Regions from separate parts of the Marinobacter sp. bablab_jr008 genome, predicted to be linked through region 2. Evidence: predicted binding sites of a transcription regulator. Region 2 holds the regulator's gene; each other region holds the start of a gene.

Region 1 (4,123 bases), on a different contig from region 2:
ATCCATCGGGAAGGAATAGACCATCGAGCCGGGTCTGGGTTTTTCGTCAATGGACTGTTTGTCGCCACCGCCGCAGGCGGCCAGCAAAATGGCCGGAATCAGTGCCAGGGTCTTGTTGTACTTCATGGCAAGCCTCCTCAGAACTTCAGGGTGATGGATCCGCTGAATACGTGGATATCACCATCGGCAGTGACACTGGTTTCGTCACCGTCGTAGTCCACCACGGTGAAGTCGCGCTCCTGCAGTTGCTGGTACTGATAGCCCAGGTCGAGCCGCACCGGGTAGGCGAGCAGGCGGGTTCGGTCGTAAGTGGCACTGATACCAAGGCCGACCACCAGTTTGTCGGTATCCAGGTAGTTGAGCTCCGGATTACGAGTGGTTTTAAGGGGAGACTCTTCGTAGGCAACACCGCCACGAAGGGCGAAGTTCTTGTTCAACTGATATTCCGCACCAAGGCGGGGAATCAGGATGTCGTCGAAACCGATCCGGTTTCCGGAGGCCACGGAACCTTGATCCTTGATGGAGTCGCCGCTGAATTCGTCTTCCAGTTCCGACCAGTTCTGTTGTTCGATACTGCCGCCGATGCGCCAGCCCTCACCGGAGTATTGTGTGCCGATGGCAATCGTTTCCGGCTGGAATGAGTCGATGGTTGTCACAGCCAGGCTGAGCCCGGGATCCGGGATGGTCTGGGTCACGATGATGTTGGAGTCGACTGTGGTTGAGGCCGATGACTTCGTCCGGTAGGTCAGCGCCGTTTCCCATCCGTTCAGGAAACAGTCAGATTCAGGACAAAATGTGCTGCCCAGATCGATGTTCGTGCCCAGAATCGTCTTCAGAGAAGGCTCGGCATTGACCGCAAGGCGCTCACGGCTGGTTTCGCCGCCCAGCGTCGAGACGGCATCAAGATTAGCGGTCGCTTCGAGCGTTACCCGAACCGAAGCACCGGCGGAAATACCGCGCCAGATCGGGGTTGCACCACCGATGTTAAGGAACAAAGGTTCTTTCCCGTATTGAAGGAACTGTCCGCTCTCGCTGGTTTCAGAGCTGAAAGCCAGCATCTCCTTACCGTACTTTTCCACGCCCGCAATAAACCCGAGATAGATGGGGTGCCCGAACCGGGTGAGTGACCCAAGGTTGGTCTTCATGCCGATCAAAACGTGTTGGCTCGGGGAGTCGGAGACAATGTCCCCGCTGGCGTTGGGATTATCGGAGCGCAGCTCCTGTTCAGAATGAAGGATACCCGCCGTAAGCTCGCCACGAGGATCTTTCGTCAGCGCTGCCGGATTGTAGTAGGTGGCAGAAACCTGCTCATTGAACATCGAAAGGGACTGGGCGGTGGCCACATCGACCGGCATTACACCATAACTGGTGCCCAGGTTGCCCATACTGGCACTGGTGGGCATGGACAGGGAGGCGGAAACTGCTGCAACGGCAAGGGATACCGCCCGTACTGAGAATCGGGGGGAAAGAACCATGTATACACTCCGTTCACTCATTGTTTTTGTGCTCAGTCCCGAGGGATTCCTTTCAGGACTGGTACGCTTGTTCAGGTTTTAGTGTATGAGGCTTGTCTGATCGGGACGTTGGCATTTTTGACACGACAGGGTGTCGGTAGAACCACGTACCTCAAGAATTGTCTAAAACGGCTGAAAACTCATGAGCTTAAAAGGTGGGCTTCTGTGTATTTCTGTTACTTAATGTTTGCAGTTTTGTGAACGGGCACAAAAAAAGCTCCCCGAGGGAGCTTTAGTGGCATGTAAAGAATGTCGACACTCAGGCAGGTTTCTGTAACTTTCTTCTGATTGTGAGCATGCCCAGAATGCCAAGTCCCAGCAGGCCCAGTGTTCCTGGCTCAGGAACCTGTACAGGAACGGACTTGCCAAAGATCGCTACATGAGAAATGGCGCCTCTGTTCGGATAAAAGCCCTGAAGATCCAGTACGTCCTGGCCATTCCAGCTGCCGATGTTGAACAGGTATTGTGGCTCGTTGCCGTCTTTGACAACCAGATAGCACTCAGGGCACACAATGTAGTCCGGGCCATCCCAGCTGATCACCGCGTTGTTAGGGTCTCCGGTGAAACTGGTGGAGTAGAAGGATTGGTAGGAGCCTTCTTCCGGGCCTTCGTAGTTGGACTTGTAAAGCAAAGTGAGGTCGGACGTTCCAAAAAGGGCTGCAACGTCACCGGCGTCAAGCGCTGGATTTGGGGGGCCTACGTCGACAGTTTTGTCGGCGTCTGCGGGGCCAAGGATCAGGGCCATAGCCCCAGCAGACCAGGTTAATGCCAGAGCCGCAATAACGTGTGTTATCTGCTTTGTAATCTGTTTCATTTTTCACCTTCTCTCAGGGCAAGCCCTGAACGCAGTGCGGCGAAGCCGCGATCTGTACTTACGTCTGACTTTTAGCACAGTGTGTGCCAATAGGATTATTTGACGTTAAAACAGAGGCTTGGGCAGTGCTTAAGAGAAGGTTGGAGGCGTATGTGTAAATAAGTTGGACAGAAGTTTGGGAGATGGTGGGCCCAGCTGGACTCGAACCAGCGACCAAGGGATTATGAGTCCCCTGCTCTAACCAACTGAGCTATAGGCCCGGAAAAGAAAACGGGCGCCATTATACCCACGAGGGGTGGCGCCCGCTACTGTCTTGGGGATTAACCGTTGCCTTGGTCGTCAATGAAGCCGCGCAGGTGATCGGAGCGGGAAGGGTGCCGCAGTTTGCGCAGGGCCTTGGCTTCGATCTGACGGATACGCTCCCGCGTAACGTCGAACTGCTTGCCGACTTCTTCCAGAGTGTGGTCGGTGTTCATCTCGATACCAAAGCGCATGCGCAGTACTTTGGATTCCCGAGCGGTCAGGCCGGCCAGCACGGAGCGGGTGGCTTCGCGCAGGCCTTCAGCGGTGGCAGAATCCACTGGCGACAGAGCCTGGATATCTTCGATGAAATCGCCCAGATGGCTGTCTTCGTCGTCACCAATGGGTGTTTCCATGGAGATCGGCTCCTTGGCGATCTTCAGCACCTTGCGGATCTTGTCTTCCGGCATATCCATGCGCTCGCCCAGCTCCTCGGGTGTGGGCTCGCGGCCCATCTCCTGCAGCATCTGGCGGGAGATGCGGTTGAGCTTGTTGATCGTCTCGATCATGTGCACCGGAATCCGGATCGTGCGGGCCTGATCCGCGATGGAGCGGGTGATGGCCTGGCGAATCCACCAGGTAGCGTAGGTGGAGAACTTGTAGCCACGACGGTACTCGAACTTGTCCACCGCCTTCATCAGGCCAATGTTGCCTTCCTGGATCAGATCCAGGAACTGCAGGCCGCGGTTGGTGTATTTCTTGGCGATGGAAATAACCAGACGCAGGTTGGCCTCAACCATTTCCTTTTTGGCGCGGCGGGCTTTCGCCTCACCGATAGACACCCGGCGGTTGATTTCCTTGATGTCGGCTACGTCCAGATCCACTTCGGTCTGAACGTTCTGGATGCGCTTCTGCAGGCGAACGATTTCGTCCACACGCTCACCGATAGCGGCCGCATAGGGCTTTTTGGTGGCGGCAATTTCGCCGGCCCACTCAAGATCAGTTTCGTTGCCCGGGAACCATTTGATGAAGTCTTTGCGCGGCATTTTGCAGTCGCGTACACAGATCTGCATGATGGCGCGCTCATTCTCGCGGACCAGGTCGTTGGTTGAACGAACGACGTTCACCAGCTCGTCAAACGCCTTGTTGGCCAGCTTGAACGGGGCGAAAACCTGGCCCAGTTCGTTCAGGGCTTCCTGGGTTTTCTTGTGTCCACGGCCGTGTTTGGCCAGGGCCTTCTCGGCAGCGTCCAGCTTCTCTTTCAGCAGCTCGAAGCGCAGCCGGGTTTCTTCCGGGTCTGGCCCGTTGTCGTTGTCGTCTTCGCTGGTGCTGTCGTCATCGTCGTCATCGCTGCTGGTATCGCTGTCGTCAGCAGAGGTGTCTTCGGTGCTGGTGTCTTCACCCATGAACGGCTCGGCGTCATCCGGGTCGAGGAAGCCGGTCACGATGTCGCTGATGCGACCTTCATTCTCGATGATGCGGTCGTAGGCCTGAATCACGGTGCCGGCAGTGCCCGGGAAATGTGCTACAGCGGCCATGACGTCGCGGATGCCTT
Region 2 (4,123 bases):
TTTCTTCAGCCGGCCCGGTGCTTCCTGGGTGGCCGCCTCCCGGGTCAGCGGGAACAGCAAACCAATGGGCAGGTTGTCGATGCAGTAGAATCCCAGGTCTTCCAGCACATGCAGAGCCGTACTCTTGCCGGAACCGGATCGGCCACTGACGATAATCAGCTTCATGGGACTGTTTCTCCTTCAATCTGCCTGGCAGCCTGTCCAGATATCAGGCTGATCTCAGTGATTACTCTCCGCCATACGCTGGTAAAGGCTCGCGGCATCTTCACACTGGCGCAGCCGGGCGCAGAAGGTGCTGTCATTGAAGCGCTCCGCCAGCTGGCTCAGTAACTCCAGGTGTTCACTGGTGGCTTCTTTGGGGACGATCAGTGCAAACACCAGATCTACCGGCTGGTTATCGATAGCATCAAAGTCTACCGGCTCCTCCAGAGTCATCAGCACGCCGATGACCCGGTCCAGGCCTTCCAGTCGGCAGTGGGGGATGGCAATACCCTCGCCGATACCGGTGCTACCCAGCCGTTCGCGGGAGACCAGATTGTTGAAGATCTGGGTGTCGCTGAGGATTTCATCCTGAAAGTGAATCCGTTCAGCGATGAACTCCAGCACACGTTTCTTGCTTGAGGCCGGCACCTTACACAGGGTCAGTTCAGGGGCAAGAATATTGTCGATGGTCAGGGATGGCTCGCTCATGGATCGACTGCATGTCCGTAAAAAAAAGGCTGCGGCCGGTTAGCCCCGCCGCAGCTCGTTTCATGAAACACCCGGTAAGGTTCGCGCTTCAGCGACCGCCGTTACCGTGCATCCGGTCTACGTTCTTTTCCTTGTGCTTGAGGATCTGACGGTCCAGCTTGTCGACCAGAGCGTCGATTGCGGCGTACATGTCCTCATTTTCTGCCTTTGCGTGAATCTCACCACCAATCACGTGCAGCGTGGCTTCCGCCATCTGGCGCACCTTCTCGACCTCCAGTGTGACCTGGCAGTTACTGATGTGGTCGAAGTGACGCTCCAGCTTCTCGAACTTGGTGTTGACGTAATCCTTCAGAGCGGGAGTCAGTTCTACGTGATGGCCTGAAATGTTGAGTTGCATAGGCGTCTCCTGTTGTCATACTGCCGGCGTGCTTGCCGGCTTGCGTGCCAGTGCATCTTGCACCGGCGAAAGTTTAAACCAGGCGTTTTCGTTCGTTCGAGGGAGGAATATGCATGGCCTCCCGGTATTTGGCCACGGTACGCCGCGCCACGTTGATTCCCTGTTCCCCTAGCATGGCTGCAATTTTGCTATCGCTCAATGGCTTTTTCGGGGTTTCCTCGGCAATCAGCTTCTTGATCATCGCCCGGATGGCTGTAGACGAGCATTCGCCGCCCTCGGCGGTGCTGACGTGGCTGGAGAAAAAGTACTTCAGCTCAAAAATACCGCGGGGCGTGTGCATGTACTTCTGGGTGGTAACCCGGGAAATCGTGGACTCGTGCATTTCCACCGCCTGGGCAATGTCAGACAGGATCAGAGGCTTCATGGCTTCTTCGCCCTGATCGAGGAACCCTTGCTGGTGTTCAACGATGCGGGTGGCCACTTTCAGCAGGGTTTCATTCCGGCTTTGCAGGCTCTTGATAAACCATTTCGCTTCTTGCAGCTGGTCGCGCAGGTAGGTGTTATCGGCACTGCTGTCAGCCCGGCGGATCAGTGACGCGTAGCTGGCATTCACCCGGATACGCGGAGCGATTTCCGGGTTGAGTTCAACCCGCCAGCGGCCTTCGTGTTTGCGTACGATGACGTCCGGGATAACGTAATCCGGTTCGGCCCGGTCCACGACATCGCCAGGGCGAGGGTTCAGGCTGGTGATCAGGGCCAGTACCTGTTTCAGCTGGTCTTCCTTGAGCCGGCTGCGGCGCAACAGCTGTGCGTAGTCCCGGTTGCCAAGCAGATGCAGGAACTGGGTAACCACCAGTCTCGCCTGGCGCAGCCAGGGGGTATCCGGTGGCAGCTGGTTGAGCTGAATCAGCAGGCATTCCTGGAGATCCCGAGCGAACACGCCGGGCGGGTCGAAGTGTTGCAGGCGGTGGAGTACCGCTTCCACTTCGTCCAGTTCCAGCGGATCTTCTTCGGATTCGTCCAGCAGCCCTGCGTGAATGTCCTCGATGTCAGACGTCAGGTAGCCGCGCTCATCCACGGCATCCAGCAGCGCGTGGGCAATGGCCTGATCCCGCTCGCTCAGGGGCGTCAGGTTCAGCTGCCACTCGAGGTGATCCTGCAGGGTTTCGGTGGGCGAATTACGAGTCTCGAAATCCGATTCGTGCTCGTCTTCGCCCTTGCTGGCCGGAGCCGGGGCAGACTGGTAGATGTCATCCCAGGCGGTATCAACCGGCAGATCATCAGGAATGTTGTCCGGAATATCGTTCTCGGACGACCAGTCTGGGCCGTTCTCGGTTTCGTCCCAGTCCGGGCTCGCGTCCTGGTGGCTGTCGTCCTGGGTGGTCTCAGAGCCGGAAGCTTCGCTGTGCTCGTGCTCTTCGCGTTCGTCGCCTTCAGCGTGCTCATCGTCCTCGGAGGTTTCCAGCATGGGGTTTGATTCCAGCGCCTGCTGGATTTCCTGCTGGAGATCGAGGGTAGAAAGCTGCAGCAGGCGTATAGCCTGCTGCAGCTGGGGCGTCATGGTCAGACTCTGGCCCAGCTTAAGCTGTAATGAGGCTTTCATAACCATGGCTCAAGATCCATAACTCGTGGGCATCCCGGTTGTTGCTTTGCCGGCGCACAGGCCGAAAAAAATGTTGTACGCTGGTTACTTGCCATTGTCTGTAGACAGTATAAGCAAGTTTTTTGCCGAGTTTACTTGCTACAGATCATCAAAACAATCAGGCCTCGGATAAACCCTGTTTTATCAGGTCAGAGCCGGAACTCGTCGCCCAGATATACTTCTTTCACCTGCTGGTTTGCCAGAATGGCTTCGGCATTGCCGGAGGCAATGATGTGGCCTCCGGAAACGATGTAGGCATTCTCGCAGATGTCGAGGGTTTCCCGAACGTTGTGGTCGGTGATCAAGACCCCGATGCCCTTGTCCCGAAGGTGCCGGATGATGTGCTTGATGTCACTCACTGAGATGGGGTCTACGCCCGCGAAGGGCTCGTCCAGCAGAATAAAGGCAGGCTCCATGGCCAGCGCCCGGGCGATTTCAACCCTGCGGCGTTCGCCGCCGGATAGTGCCATACCCACGCTGTCCCGGATGTGAGTAATGTGGAACTCTTCCAGCAACTCTTCCAGCTTGGCGTCCCGTTCCGCCCGGCTCATGCCTTTGCGGGTTTCGAGGATGGCCATGATGTTGTCCCGTACGGTCAGTTTGCGGAACACGGAGGCTTCCTGGGGCAGGTAGCCGATGCCCTTGCGGGCGCGGCCATGCATCGGCAGCGGGGTGATGTCCTGGGTGTCGATGGTGATCCGGCCGTGATCCGCAGGCACCAGGCCCACGATCATGTAGAAGCAGGTGGTCTTGCCGGCGCCGTTGGGGCCGAGCAGGCCGACAATCTCGCCGGAGCGAATTTCCAGAGAAACGTCCAGCACCACTTTTTTCTGCTTGTAGCTTTTTGCCAGATTACTGGCCCTGAGAACTGCCATCCGAACCTTTCCCGTCACTGGATTGAGCTGAATTACGAGGCTGAATCACCATTTCCACCCGGCCGGAGCCGCCGTCGGATGGCGTGCCGCCTTCCGCAGTAACAACGCGGCGAACGGTGTCGTAGTGGATGACATCGCCCCGGAATACGTTGCCACCCTGTTCGATGACGGCCTGTCTTTCAAAAATGACCAGGTTTTCATCGCCAGACCAGGTGATGTTCAGGGCCTTGGCATCGGTCATGCCTTCGCCTTCCTGGCCAGGTTGCCGGTAATGGGCGGGGTTGCCGGCGGCTTCAATCCGGCTGACACCTTGTTGGTTCCGGTAAAGTACCACCCGATCCGCTTCCAGCCGGGTTTCGCCCTGGATCAGTTCGACAGCGCCGGTGTAAACGGCCGTACCGGCGCTATCGTCCAGGCGGGCAGAATCGGCACTGACCTTGATGGGGATGTCTGAATCCAGATTGAATGCCGATACAGGGCCGGCCAGCAATGCCATGGCCAGAATCACTGGCCGGCAGA
Region 3 (4,123 bases), on a different contig from region 2:
GGCGCATGATCTTCATGTGTTTGCGCATCTCGATGGCCATGGACACACACGAGAACGCATCTTCTTTCTGGCCGCGACTGGTCGGATCGCCAAAGAACACCATGATGGAATCGCCGACAAACTTGTCGATGGTGCCGCCGTATTTCAGGGCGACCTCTGACATTTCGTTGAAGTAGTGATTCAGAAGCTCGGTAAGGGCTTCCGGCTCCATCTCCTCCGACAGTTCAGTAAAGCCTTTTATGTCTGAGAAAAACACTGCCAGTTTCTTGCGCTGGGTTTCAAGCCGAACATCCCGTTCCCCGGTAAAGATGGACTGCCAGACCTGAGGCGACAGGTATTTCGAGAGCTTGTGGGACAGGGCGATGGACTGTTCCCGCTGGTTCTGAATCTGGGTCTTTGCCAGCAGCAGGGCCCGGGCCTGCTGGTGTGAGTAATAGGCGGTAACGCAGATGTACGTGCCTGTGGCCAAAATGGCGACGATGCTGGTGAGCAGGGGGGCTTCCAGATTGGCGGCGGTGCCGGTTGCCGCCACTGTGGCGGCCATGGCGGCAGACATGAGCGCTGTGCCGAACAACCATTGCCTGACGCCGCCCACGATCAGACAGCTGAACATCAGCATCAGGACAACCGATACCGACGGAATGGCGATCAATCCGATCAAGCCAATAAAGCTGCCTCCGATTATGCAGTCGAGGAACAGCATTTTTTGCCGAATCCGGGCTGAACGTCGCAGGAAGGTTCGCCGTGTAAGCACGTGCGCGAGGTGTGGCCAGATCAGAGCGCCAGCCACCATCCAGAGAAGCAATTGGGGAAACACATCCTGAAGGACACCCGTGACAATAATGGCGGCAGTGGCGGTGTAGGCCAGTATCCGACCGTTGTAATCGGGCATCGGTGGAATCGCCACCGTGTGGTCGTAGATGTCGCCTTGCCCCAGCTTGCCGGTATTGCCGGTTATGCTGCGTAATTCAGCGGGTGCGCTCATCATTTTCAGAACCGGATCCTTCCGATAAGTATGTCGCTCATTGTATGCTGCCGATTCTTTATAATTGTTGGTTTGAACTACGACTAAAGATTAACAGCATTACGTAGAACTCACAATTCATCGGGGCCGCTTCCGGCCCAACCGAAAATCATGCAACCAATCAACAGCGAGACTGTATGAGTTCGATAACCCGTTTTATTCTGGATCGTGCTTCGGAGCCCCGTTTGCAGGCACCGGCACCACCGGTGTCTGTGGTTGATCAGGCCTTCCGGTGCGCGGCCCGGGCCCCGGATCATGCGTTGTTGAGGCCCTGGCGTTATCTCGTGATAGAGGGGGAAGGCCTGGCAGCTCTGGGCGACCTGTTTGCTGAATGCTGCCCGCCGGACGCTTCTGATAAGGAGCGTGAGAAGGCCCGGAATGCTCCGGCTCGTGCACCCATGATTATTGTCGGTATTGCGTCGCCCCGTCATCATCCGAAGGTGCCGGAGGTGGAGCAGGTAATGTCGGCAGCGGCCGGTATGAGTTTTATCTCCCTGGCGCTGAATGATGCCGGCTACGGCGCCATGTGGCGAACCGGGCCTGTGGCTTATCATCCGTCGCTGCATGACGGTCTTAGGCTGCTGCCGGGCGAGTCCATTATCGGTTTCCTCTATACCGGTACCGTTGCCAGTGAGAAACCATCGGTGCCCCGGCCCGATACCAAAGAGTATGTCTCAAGGTGGGCCGCGCCAGGGCGCACTTCCCCCTGGCAAGTCTGAGCCTCGATCAGCGGCAAGTCCGCCTGGGGAAACCCGTTGCCGCCCTCGTTGCGTTTAACCGGAATTTGCCGCTCATTTATTAGACAGCCCTCTTCGAAGCCCGCATTACAGCGGGCTTTTTCAATTCTGGCACTCTGCTTGCTTTAATCACTTCAGAACGCAAAACCGGCAAGTTCACAGGTTCAGCCTGGTCGGTGCAAAGATCTGGAGGCAGTAATGGCTATTACATTCGACAAAGCGCTTGGTATTCATGAGCACGCGCTGCAGGCGCGGGTCAAGCGGGCCGAAGTGCTGGCGAACAACTTGGCAAATGCCGACACCCCGGGCTACAAAGCCCGCGACGTGGATTTCCAGGCGATGATGCAGAAGGCGCAGGATTCCATGACGGGCTTTGGTATGACCACGACCCACAGTGGCCATATGGACACCTCCAGCCCTGGCGCTGACGGCGAGCTGCTGTACCGTACCCCGCACCAGCCATCAATTGATGGCAATACCGTGGATGCGCAGGCCGAGCAGACCCGTTTCATGCGCAACGCCATGGATTACCAGGCCAGCTTCCAGTTCCTGAGTAGTCGGTTTTCCGGCCTGACCAAGGCGCTGAAGGGCGAATAAGCCGCAGTCCGTACGAGATTGAAGGAGATTGTCATGTCACTGGGTAACATTTTCGACATCGCCGGTTCCGGCATGACCGCACAGTCACTGCGGCTCAACACCACCGCGTCTAACATTGCCAACGCAGAAACCGCCAGTTCGAGCACGGATACAACGTACCGTGCCCGCAAACCGGTGTTTGCCGCTATTCAGCAGGCCATGCTGAACCCTGATCAGCAGGGATTTGGTATTGGTTCCGAAGAGGGGGCCGGGGCAGGTGTTCGCGTTGAGGGGATTGTCGAGAGCGATGCAGAACTGCAGATGCGCTATGAGCCGAATCACCCTGCCGCGAACGAGGAAGGGTACGTTTATTACCCCAACGTGAACGTGGTTGAGGAAATGGCGGACATGATGTCGTCGTCCCGCAGTTTTCAGATGAATGTGGATGTCATGAACACCGCCAAATCCATGATGCAGCGAATTCTGACACTGGGTCAGCAGTAACAAGTGAGGATTAAGCCATGAGTGCAGTGAATTCCGCAGCCGCCTCAGACGTGCTGAGCCAGTACCAACTGAACCAGGAGGGCAAGACCCCTGGTGGCAACGAGCTGGGTAAAGACGCGTTTATGGAGCTGATGCTGGCGCAGCTCAAGAATCAGAACCCACTGGAGCCGCAGGACAACGGCGATTTTATCGCCCAGTTGGCCCAGTTCAGTTCACTGGAAGAAATGCAGAATCTGTCGGGCAGTGTCGACGATGTGGTTGGTCAGTTCCGGTCCAGCCAGGCCTTGCAGGCCTCGGCGATGGTAGGCAAAACCGTTCTGGCACCCTCCAGTGTGGGCATTCTGGGTAGCGAAGGCGAGATAACTGGCACCATTCAGGTGCCGGCTTCCACGGGTGGGCTGCGACTGTCGGTCATGAATCAAAGCGGTGAGTTAGTTCGCCAGATTGATATGGGCAGCAGCCAGGCTGGTGTGGTGTCGTTCCAGTGGGATGGGCAAGACGGCAACGGCAATCCTTTGCCGCCCGGCCCCTACTCGATTGTGGCGCAGGGCTCCTATCCCTCCGGATCGGAGCAGTTGGCGACCATGGTGAGCGCCAATGTCGACAGTGTGTCGTTGGGGCAGGGTGGTTCCATTACTCTGAATCTGGCCGGAATGGGCTCCATTCCGCTGTCTGAAGTCAAACAAATCAACTGATCCGGTGTCAGACCAGGAGGTATAAGTCATGGCATTTAACACAGGTTTGAGTGGTCTGCGCGCCGCTTCGGTGGATCTGGATGTCACCGGTAACAACATCGCCAACGCCAGTACCGTCGGCTTCAAAAGTAGCAAGGTACAGTTCGGTGATTTGTACGCCAGTGGTTTCCTGAGTGCCGGTACCAATCCGATTGGCGACGGCGTGCGGGTGCAGGACGTAAAGCAGTCATTCGGTCAGGGCAATATCAGCTTCACCGATAACGGCCTGGATATGGCTATCAGTGGTGATGGCTTCTTTATTCTGAATAACGGCGGTGAAATCCGCTATTCCCGGGCTGGCCAGTTCGGGATTGATAAAGAAGGTTATGTTGTTAATAACCAGAATATGCGGGTTCAGGGCTACGTCGCTGACGGTGATGGCAACTTGTCTGGTATCCGTGGTGACCTACAAATTGAAACTGATAATCTGGCTCCCAAGCGAACCACCTTGCTGGAGACAGATGTCAATTTAGATTCACGAGAGTCGGTTTTAGAGCGACAAGTGTCGGTTATGGGTGAGATAGCGGGTCCAGCCTACACCAATAATG

What was found. The regulator sigma-54, encoded in region 2, starts transcription at its own class of promoters, with help from an activator protein. The targets are predictions, from matches to a motif close to ANTGGCATNNANNTTGCTNT.
Region 1: the regulator sigma-54 is predicted to act here: its motif matches at 2,400-2,419, upstream of JIF53_RS14905 (PEP-CTERM sorting domain-containing protein).
Region 3: the regulator sigma-54 is predicted to act here: its motif matches at 1,869-1,888, upstream of flgB (flagellar basal body rod protein FlgB).

The regions. Positions count from the first base shown of each region.
Region 1 covers NZ_JACDWW010000073.1:160,982-165,104, forward strand. Annotated here, with positions in the region: gene JIF53_RS14895 (Ig-like domain-containing protein) at 1-126, opposite strand, end outside; gene aupA (alkane uptake protein AupA) at 138-1,475, opposite strand; gene JIF53_RS14905 (PEP-CTERM sorting domain-containing protein) at 1,774-2,328, opposite strand; tRNA gene JIF53_RS14910 (tRNA-Ile) at 2,512-2,588, opposite strand; gene rpoD (RNA polymerase sigma factor RpoD) at 2,649-4,123, opposite strand, start outside.
Region 2 covers NZ_JACDWW010000059.1:108,298-112,420, reverse strand. Annotated here, with positions in the region: gene rapZ (RNase adapter RapZ) at 1-165, opposite strand, end outside; gene ptsN (PTS IIA-like nitrogen regulatory protein PtsN) at 220-690, opposite strand; gene hpf (ribosome hibernation promoting factor) at 779-1,087, opposite strand; gene JIF53_RS09115 (RNA polymerase factor sigma-54) at 1,161-2,690, opposite strand; gene lptB (LPS export ABC transporter ATP-binding protein) at 2,879-3,604, opposite strand; gene lptA (lipopolysaccharide transport periplasmic protein LptA) at 3,582-4,123, opposite strand, start outside.
Region 3 covers NZ_JACDWW010000037.1:209,183-213,305, forward strand. Annotated here, with positions in the region: gene JIF53_RS03070 (adenylate/guanylate cyclase domain-containing protein) at 1-988, opposite strand, end outside; gene JIF53_RS03075 (nitroreductase) at 1,162-1,743, shown strand; gene flgB (flagellar basal body rod protein FlgB) at 1,960-2,358, shown strand; gene flgC (flagellar basal body rod protein FlgC) at 2,392-2,841, shown strand; gene JIF53_RS03090 (flagellar hook assembly protein FlgD) at 2,859-3,536, shown strand; gene JIF53_RS03095 (flagellar hook protein FlgE) at 3,565-4,123, shown strand, end outside.